One region of the Streptomyces sp. NPDC097640 genome, then DNA from elsewhere that is predicted to be linked to it. Evidence: riboswitches for the same ligand, from Rfam matches in the RefSeq annotation. Region 1 holds a riboswitch; each other region holds the start of a gene.

Region 1 (2,253 bases):
TCGCCGCCTGCGCCGCGATCTGGGCGGCCTCGCGCCGCAAGCCCGTCGACCACACCAACGTCAACGACGTCAACGACAGCACCGACGCCGGGGCGGCGCCGGCCGAGCCGGTGGGCGTCGTCACCGCCGCCCTCCAGTCCGTGGCCCCGCCGCCCGCCGGGCCGGTCGCCCCCGCGCACGCCTCCTCCCCCTCCGCCACCCCGGCCGGCGCCTCCGCCGCCACCGGCAGCACCAGCTAAGGAAGTAACGCGATGAGCATCGACTGGGCGGCTCTCGGCCAGGTCTTCGGCGTCAGCCTCGTGGTGACCGTCGGCTTCGTGGGCGTCTTCACCCTCGGCATCCTCGGCGCCTCCCGCAAGCCCCAGCAGGCCGAGGCGGGCCAGGACACCGCCGCGGCCCCGGCGGGTGCCGGCGTCGGCGTCGGCCCCGCGCGCGCCGCCGCGTACGCCTGCTTCGCGCTGTGCGCGGCGACGGTGGCGTACGGCATCAATCTGATCGTGGCCTGACGGCCTGAACCCGCACGGCTCGGCCGTGTTCCAGCAGTAGCCGCGGCCGCCGGGCCGGGCCGCGCCGACCAGCGCGGACCCGCCCGGCGGCCGTGGCGTGTGCGGCGCGTGTGGGCCTCGGCACACTCGCGCATCCCGGGGCATTCGCGAGTTGACGGCCATTCGCGGCCCATGGTGGACTTCCCGAGCCAAACGGCGGCAGGAGAGGAAGCCGGTGAGAATCCGGCGCGGTCCCGCCACTGTCACCGGGGAGCGCTCTCCCATAGCCCGCACAAGTCACGGCCTCCGTACGGAGGCTGGAAGACCGGGAGAAGCGCGGATCCGGGAGCCAGGAGACTCTCACCGCCGGTCACGTCGAACCAGGGCGCGGACCCTGAGTGAGGACATACCGCCATGCCCGGCACCGCCATGCCGCCGACGCCGACCCGCCCGCGGCCCGAACTCCACGCCCCGACGCGCCGAGGCACGACGGCGGACTGACGATGGGTGCCGATCACGCCTCGTACGCGTGCGGCGCCGCCCTCGGCTTCCTCGGCGACCTCGCCACGGGCGATCCGCGCCGCGGCCACCCCGTGGCCGCGTTCGGGCGCGCCGCCCTGGCCGTCGAGCGGCTGCTGTGGCGCGACCACCGCGGATCCGGGGCCCTGTACGCCGCGCTGTGCGCGGGCGGCGCGGCCGCGGGGGCCGCGCTTTCGGTGCACGCCGTACGGGCCTTGGGCAGCGACTCCTCGGGTGGCCCCTCCCGCGCCGCGCACACCGTACTGACCGCCGCCGCCACCTGGGCCGTGCTCGGCGGGACCACGCTGGGCCGGGAGGCGCGCGCCGTCGGCGGCGCGCTGGCCACCGGGGACCTGGACGCCGCCCGGCGGCGGCTGCCGCACCTGTGCGGCCGGGACCCCCAGGCGCTGGACGAGCGGCAGATCGCGCGCGCGGTCGTCGAGTCGGTCGCCGAGAACACCTCGGACGCCGTCGTGGGCGCGCTGGTGTGGGGGGCCGTCGGCGGGGTGCCGGGCCTGGTCGGCTTCCGAGCCGTCAACACCCTGGACGCGATGGTCGGCCACAAGTCGCCGCGCTACCGGCGGTTCGGCTGGGCCGCGGCCCGGCTGGACGACCTCGCCGGCTGGCCCGGCGCGCGGCTCACCGCGACGCTGGCCACCCTGGCCGGGCCCGACCCGCGCGGCGCGCGGCGCGCCTGGCTGCGCGACGGCCACCGCCATCCGAGCCCCAACGCGGGCCCGGTGGAGGCCGCGTTCGCGGGCGCGCTCGGCGTACGGCTGGGCGGCACTCTCGCGTACGGCGGCCGCGTTGAGCACCGGCCGGTGCTCAACCCCGGCGGGCGGGCGGTGGAGGCCGCCGACATCGAGCGCGCGGTTCGGCTGTCGCAGCGCGTCGGCGCCCTGGCGCTCGGCGTGTCCGTCGGGGCCCGGCTGGCAGTGGGGGCGGCGCTGGGGCCGTCCCGTGCCCCACATGGCGCGCTCGCCCGCTGGGCACGGTCCTTGCGGACGGACGGACCCGGAACGGGACCTGGCAGGACGGCGCGGCCTGCGGCCGCGGGGAGGGACAGCGTATGAGCGGCATACCCGGCGGGGGCGCGACCGGGGCACAGGGCGGCGGCCTGCTCGTCGCGGGCACCACGTCGGACGCGGGCAAGAGCGTCGTCACGGCCGGGATCTGCCGATGGCTCAGCCGTAAGGGCGTCAGCGTCGCGCCGTTCAAAGCGCAGAACATGTCGCTCAACTCCTTCGTG
Region 2 (2,253 bases), on a different contig from region 1:
GGTGCGGGGCAGCCCCTTGAGCTTGTCCACGGCCCCGGTCAGCAGGTCGTAACGCTCCTCGAGGAACCGCCTGGGCGTGCAGCCGTCCACCGCGTGGGGCAGTGCGTCCGGCTCCAGGACGACCGTGGCGGCCCGGTCACCGATGCCCCTGACCGCCTTGTCCAGCCAGGCGCGATACGCGTTGCCGTCGGCGGCGCCGCCCTTCGAGTACTGGCCGCAGTCGCGGTGCGGGATGTTGTAGAAGACCAGCAGCGCGTCACGCTCCTCCGACACGGCGGCCTCGGTGAACCCCCGCGCCTGGCCCTCCGGGTCGTCCACCCCCAGCCACTCCGCGACCGGCTGCGCGGCGATCTTCTGTATCAGCTTCGCCTCGACGGTCTCCCCCTTCCTGCGGTACGCGGCGACCTGCCGGGCCGCGGCGCCGTCCGGGTTCACCCAATACGGCACGACATTCCTGGGCCGCTGTGCGGGCCTCGCCGCCGCGATCGCCTCCTCCTCGCGATCGGAACGCCCGGAACCCGACGAGCCGAAGCAGCCGGAGAGCGTCACGAGCGACAGCAGCGCCCCCACCGCCGCCCCGGCACGGACAGCCCCTCGCCGACGGCCGGTGTAACTCCCGTACATCCACTCCCCCTTGGGTGCACGCTCCGGGGGACACCCCTCAGGCCCCCGGTAGGACAAGACCGGTCGAAACCATGCTTACACACCACACCGGCCCTCACGGGGTTATCCACAGCCCTTTGCGTGAATTCGCCCGTACGGCGCGAAGCGGCCCCTCCGGGCCCGGTTGACAGGTACCCGTCCGCCTGGGACTCTCCGATGCGACAAGTCAACACAACGAGACGACGGCGTACAGGAACCCGGTGCGAATCCGGGACGGTCCCGCCACTGTGACCAGGAGTCGGCGCGCGCGAACGGCGCCGCACTTCCCGGGAGTCAGGAACTGGCCGTCGTTCTCCTTCCTGCTGAGGGGCGTGGAAACCCCACTAGGAGGCAACAGCGGATGTCCCTGCACACGGCACGGCACACCGACCCCGCGGCCGTCTCGGCCGCCACCGCCCGCACCCGCGACTGGCTGATCGCGGCCGGCGCGGTCATCCTCGCTCTCATCGCCCTGTACGCGGTCTTCATCGACAACGGCTCGCTGATCTCGGCGACGGGCGACTATCTGCACGAGTTCTCGCACGACGGCCGGCACCTCTTCGGTGCCCCCTGCCACTGAGGGGTCCGGCACCCCATGGCAGACGGTCACGTTCCCGTACTCCCCCTGCTCCGGCGGGGCCTGGCGGCGGGCGCCCTCGCGGGCCTCGCCACCGGGCTGTTCTCCCTGCTGCTGGCCGAGCCCCTGATGGACCGTGCCATCCGGCTGGAGGAGAAACGCCAGGAGGGCGAGCACTCGCACGCCGCCGCGGCCGCGGCGGTCACCCACCACGAGGAGCTGTTCTCCCGCGGCACCCAGCACTTCGGCCTCGTCGTCACCGCCGTGGTCGTCGGGCTGGCGCTCGGCGTCTTCTTCGCGGTCGCGCACGCGCTCGTCCACCGCGGATCCGACGCCTCCGCACGCCCCTGGCCCCGCGCGCTCACCCTCGCCGCGGCGGGCTTCGCCGGCCTCTCGCTCCTGCCAGGCCTGCGCTACCCGGCCAACCCGCCGGGCGTCGGCGACGCGGGCACGGTCGGCGACCGCCAGGCAATGTGGATCGCCGCGGTGGCGATCGGCGTGCTCGGCATGGTGCTCGCCCGGCTGGTGCACGTCCGGCTGACGGCGGCGGGCCGTGGTCCCGCCGTGGCCCAGACGGCGGTCGCCGCGACCGTCGTCGCGGTGCTCCTCGCCCTGTTCGCCCTCCCCGACAACCCCGACCCGGTCCCCGTCGAGTCCACGCTCCTCTGGGACTTCCGGATGCTCTCGTTCGCCTCGCACGCGGTGATGTGGGCGGTCCTCGGCGCCACGTTCGGCGCCCTCGGCCTCCGCGCCCTGCGCGAGCGCGGCACGACGACGCACCGGCCGGACCCGGTCCCGACCGCGGCGTAACCCTCGGGCCCGGTGGGCGGGCTTCCCCGCCCACCGGCTCCCGCCTACCGGCTCCCCGTCAGATACGCCGACACCACCACCGTTCCGCCGCCCGCCCCGCCGCCCGCGAGCAGCCGCAGCTCCGCGCGGCCCCCGGCCCGCGCCGCGTACACCCGCCGCGCGTCGAACCGCGTGGCGGTGACCATCGCGACGTCCTCGACCGTGAACTCGGCCACCGTCCCGTC
Region 3 (2,253 bases), on a different contig from region 1:
GCCTGCTCGGCCTCCTGGGCCTCACCCGCAGCCCCGGCCTGGTGATCTGAGGAGCGCCGCCGCGCCCGCCCGTACGGCGGCCCAGTCGGTGGCGTACTCGTACTCCCGCGCCCGCGCCAGCCACCCCGCGCGGTCCCGGTGCTCACGGCGCAGCTGCTCCAGGTCCAGCTCGACGCCCGGCGGCGGCCCCGCAGCCGCCAGCTCGCCGATCCGCCGTTCCATCGCCTCCAGCAGCGCACGGTCGAGCTCGCCGACGGCGGCCACAAAGGCGCTGGTCGGCAGGGTCACCCGGCCCGTGGCCGGCGCGGCGAAGTCGATCTCGTCCTCGGGATCCGGCTGATGCGTCCAGCTGACATGCATGACGTCGTCTGCCCCGGCGACGGTCCGCCAGCAGCGGATGTCGGGCGCGACGCGCAGATACCCCGTGTTCAGGGTGCGGCCGCCGTGCCACTGCGCAGCGGCCTCGGCCTCCGGGGTGTCCTCCCAGTGCCAGCCGGAGGAGTCGCGGGCCACGAAGTCGGCCAGGTCCTCAGGTACCGGCTCAAGCGCAGCCGGCAGCAGCGCGAGCAGGTCCTCCCAGAGCCGGACCACGTAGTAGTCCGCATACGGATGCGCCGGGCCGGCGCCTCCGCCGCCCTCGCCGCCCCGCAGCCGCCGCACCGTGCGCTCGGAGTAGCGCAGCAGCTCGTGCTCGCCGAGGTCGATCACGTACCAGCCGTCGGTCAGCCCGAACCAGTGCAGCACCGGGCGGTCGCCCCGCCCCCACGGCCGCACCTCGGCCAACGGCGTCAGCCCGAAGCGGAACCGGATGTCCAGATCCATGGGAGGAGTATGCGCCCGCCCCGTCGCCCGCTCCCTCGCCCGCCCCCTCGCCCGCTCCCCAGCCCACCCCCAAGGGCCCGACCGCCGTGGTCCGGCCCCCGTGGGCGCCGGATAAGGTATGCGTGAAAACTTCATCCGCGTCCGATCGGGGGAAGCCGGTGAGATTCCGGCGCTGACCCGCAACCGTGAGTACGGGCTGTGTGCCGCAGGGCGTACGAGCCGGGACACCTGGTCGGGCGCACCGCAGGCTCCCGCCGCCGGCCCGCCCGGCGGCGGCACCGTCGAGGTATGCGGAGCTGAGCCCGGTGTCATCGCGTTCGCACGTCCCTCGGCGTGCGGGGTGGTTGGCCGTGCGCGGCCGCGTACCGCTGCCCAGCCACCGCCGAGACCCCCGACCGAGAGGCACCGTCGCCATGAACGTACGCCGCAGCGCCACGGCTCTGGCCGCCCTGGCCGCCCTGTGCACGGCCGCCGCCCCCGCCGCGTTCGCCGACGCCAAGCCCTCCCCCAAGCCGTCCGGCTCGGCGGCGCTGCCCAAGGGGCTGTACGGCGCCAAGGACCCGAAGTTCGACGGGGTGTGGCGGCAGTCGCTCGCGCTGCTGGCGCAGGACGCGGTCGGGGTGACCCCGGCGAGATCGGCCATCGACTGGCTGGCCGGCCAGCAGTGCGAGGACGGCGGCTTCGCCGCGTACCGGGCCGACGCCTCCGCCGCGTGCGACCCGAAGAAGGGCGAGTTCACCGACGCGACAGCGGCGGCGGTACAGGCGCTGGCCGCGGTCGGTGGGCGCAGCGCCGCGGTCGAGAAGGGCGTCGGCTGGCTGAAGAAGAACCAGAACGACGACGGCGGCTGGGGCATGAGCCCGGGCAGCCCGAGCGACGCCAACTCCACCTCCGCCGCCGTCGGCGCCTTCGCCGCCGCGGGCCAGGACCCGAAGCAGGTGAAGTCGGCCAAGGACGGCCGGACGCCGTACGACGTGCTGCTCGGCCTCCAGCTGGGGTGTGACGCCAAGGAGGGGCAGCGCGGGGCGTTCGCGTATACGGCGGACAAGGGCAAGCCGGTCGCGAACGACCTGGCGACGACGGCCGCCGCGCTGGCCACCGAGGGCAAGGGCTGGGTCTTCGAGCCCGCGGGCAAGGACGCCGGCAAGGCCCCGGAGCCCTTGGACTGCGGCTCGGGCGGCAAGGACGACAAGAGCGACAAGAGCGGGAGCGCCAAGCCGGCCCGGGTGACCGAGGCCGCGCGGGCCGCCGCCGCGTATCTGGCGGACACCATGGCCGGGCACGGCAGCCACTTGCTGTCCGCGATGCCCGGTGCCGAGGACCAGCCCGACTTCGGCGGCACGGCGGACGCGATAGTCGCCCTGGCCGCCGGGGAGCACAGCGCGACCGCGGCCAAGCCCCTCCAGTGGCTCCAGAACGAGAAGAACGGCG

What was found. A riboswitch is a leader RNA that binds a small molecule or an ion and turns the genes downstream of it on or off. The one in region 1 is predicted to bind cobalamin.
Region 2: linked by a shared signal. The riboswitch ahead of ABTY62_RS39830 (CbtB domain-containing protein) and the one ahead of ABTY62_RS45980 (cobalamin biosynthesis protein) in region 1 are both predicted to bind cobalamin.
Region 3: linked by a shared signal. The riboswitch ahead of ABTY62_RS22850 (SCO2321 family membrane protein) and the one ahead of ABTY62_RS45980 (cobalamin biosynthesis protein) in region 1 are both predicted to bind cobalamin.

What each region holds. Positions count from the first base shown of each region.
Region 1 covers NZ_JBEOSB010000052.1:8,824-11,076, reverse strand. Annotated here, with positions in the region: gene ABTY62_RS45990 (inorganic phosphate transporter) at 1-239, shown strand, start outside; gene ABTY62_RS45985 (hypothetical protein) at 252-506, shown strand; cobalamin riboswitch at 665-864, shown strand; gene ABTY62_RS45980 (cobalamin biosynthesis protein) at 989-2,077, shown strand; gene ABTY62_RS45975 (cobyric acid synthase) at 2,074-2,253, shown strand, end outside.
Region 2 covers NZ_JBEOSB010000035.1:56,573-58,825, reverse strand. Annotated here, with positions in the region: gene ABTY62_RS39835 (glycoside hydrolase family 6 protein) at 1-624, opposite strand, end outside; cobalamin riboswitch at 830-966, shown strand; gene ABTY62_RS39830 (CbtB domain-containing protein) at 1,004-1,222, shown strand; gene ABTY62_RS39825 (CbtA family protein) at 1,238-2,029, shown strand; gene ABTY62_RS39820 (sortase domain-containing protein) at 2,074-2,253, opposite strand, start outside.
Region 3 covers NZ_JBEOSB010000014.1:85,966-88,218, forward strand. Annotated here, with positions in the region: gene ABTY62_RS22840 (TetR/AcrR family transcriptional regulator) at 1-50, shown strand, start outside; gene ABTY62_RS22845 (DUF5984 family protein) at 22-822, opposite strand; cobalamin riboswitch at 948-1,073, shown strand; gene ABTY62_RS22850 (SCO2321 family membrane protein) at 1,236-2,253, shown strand, end outside.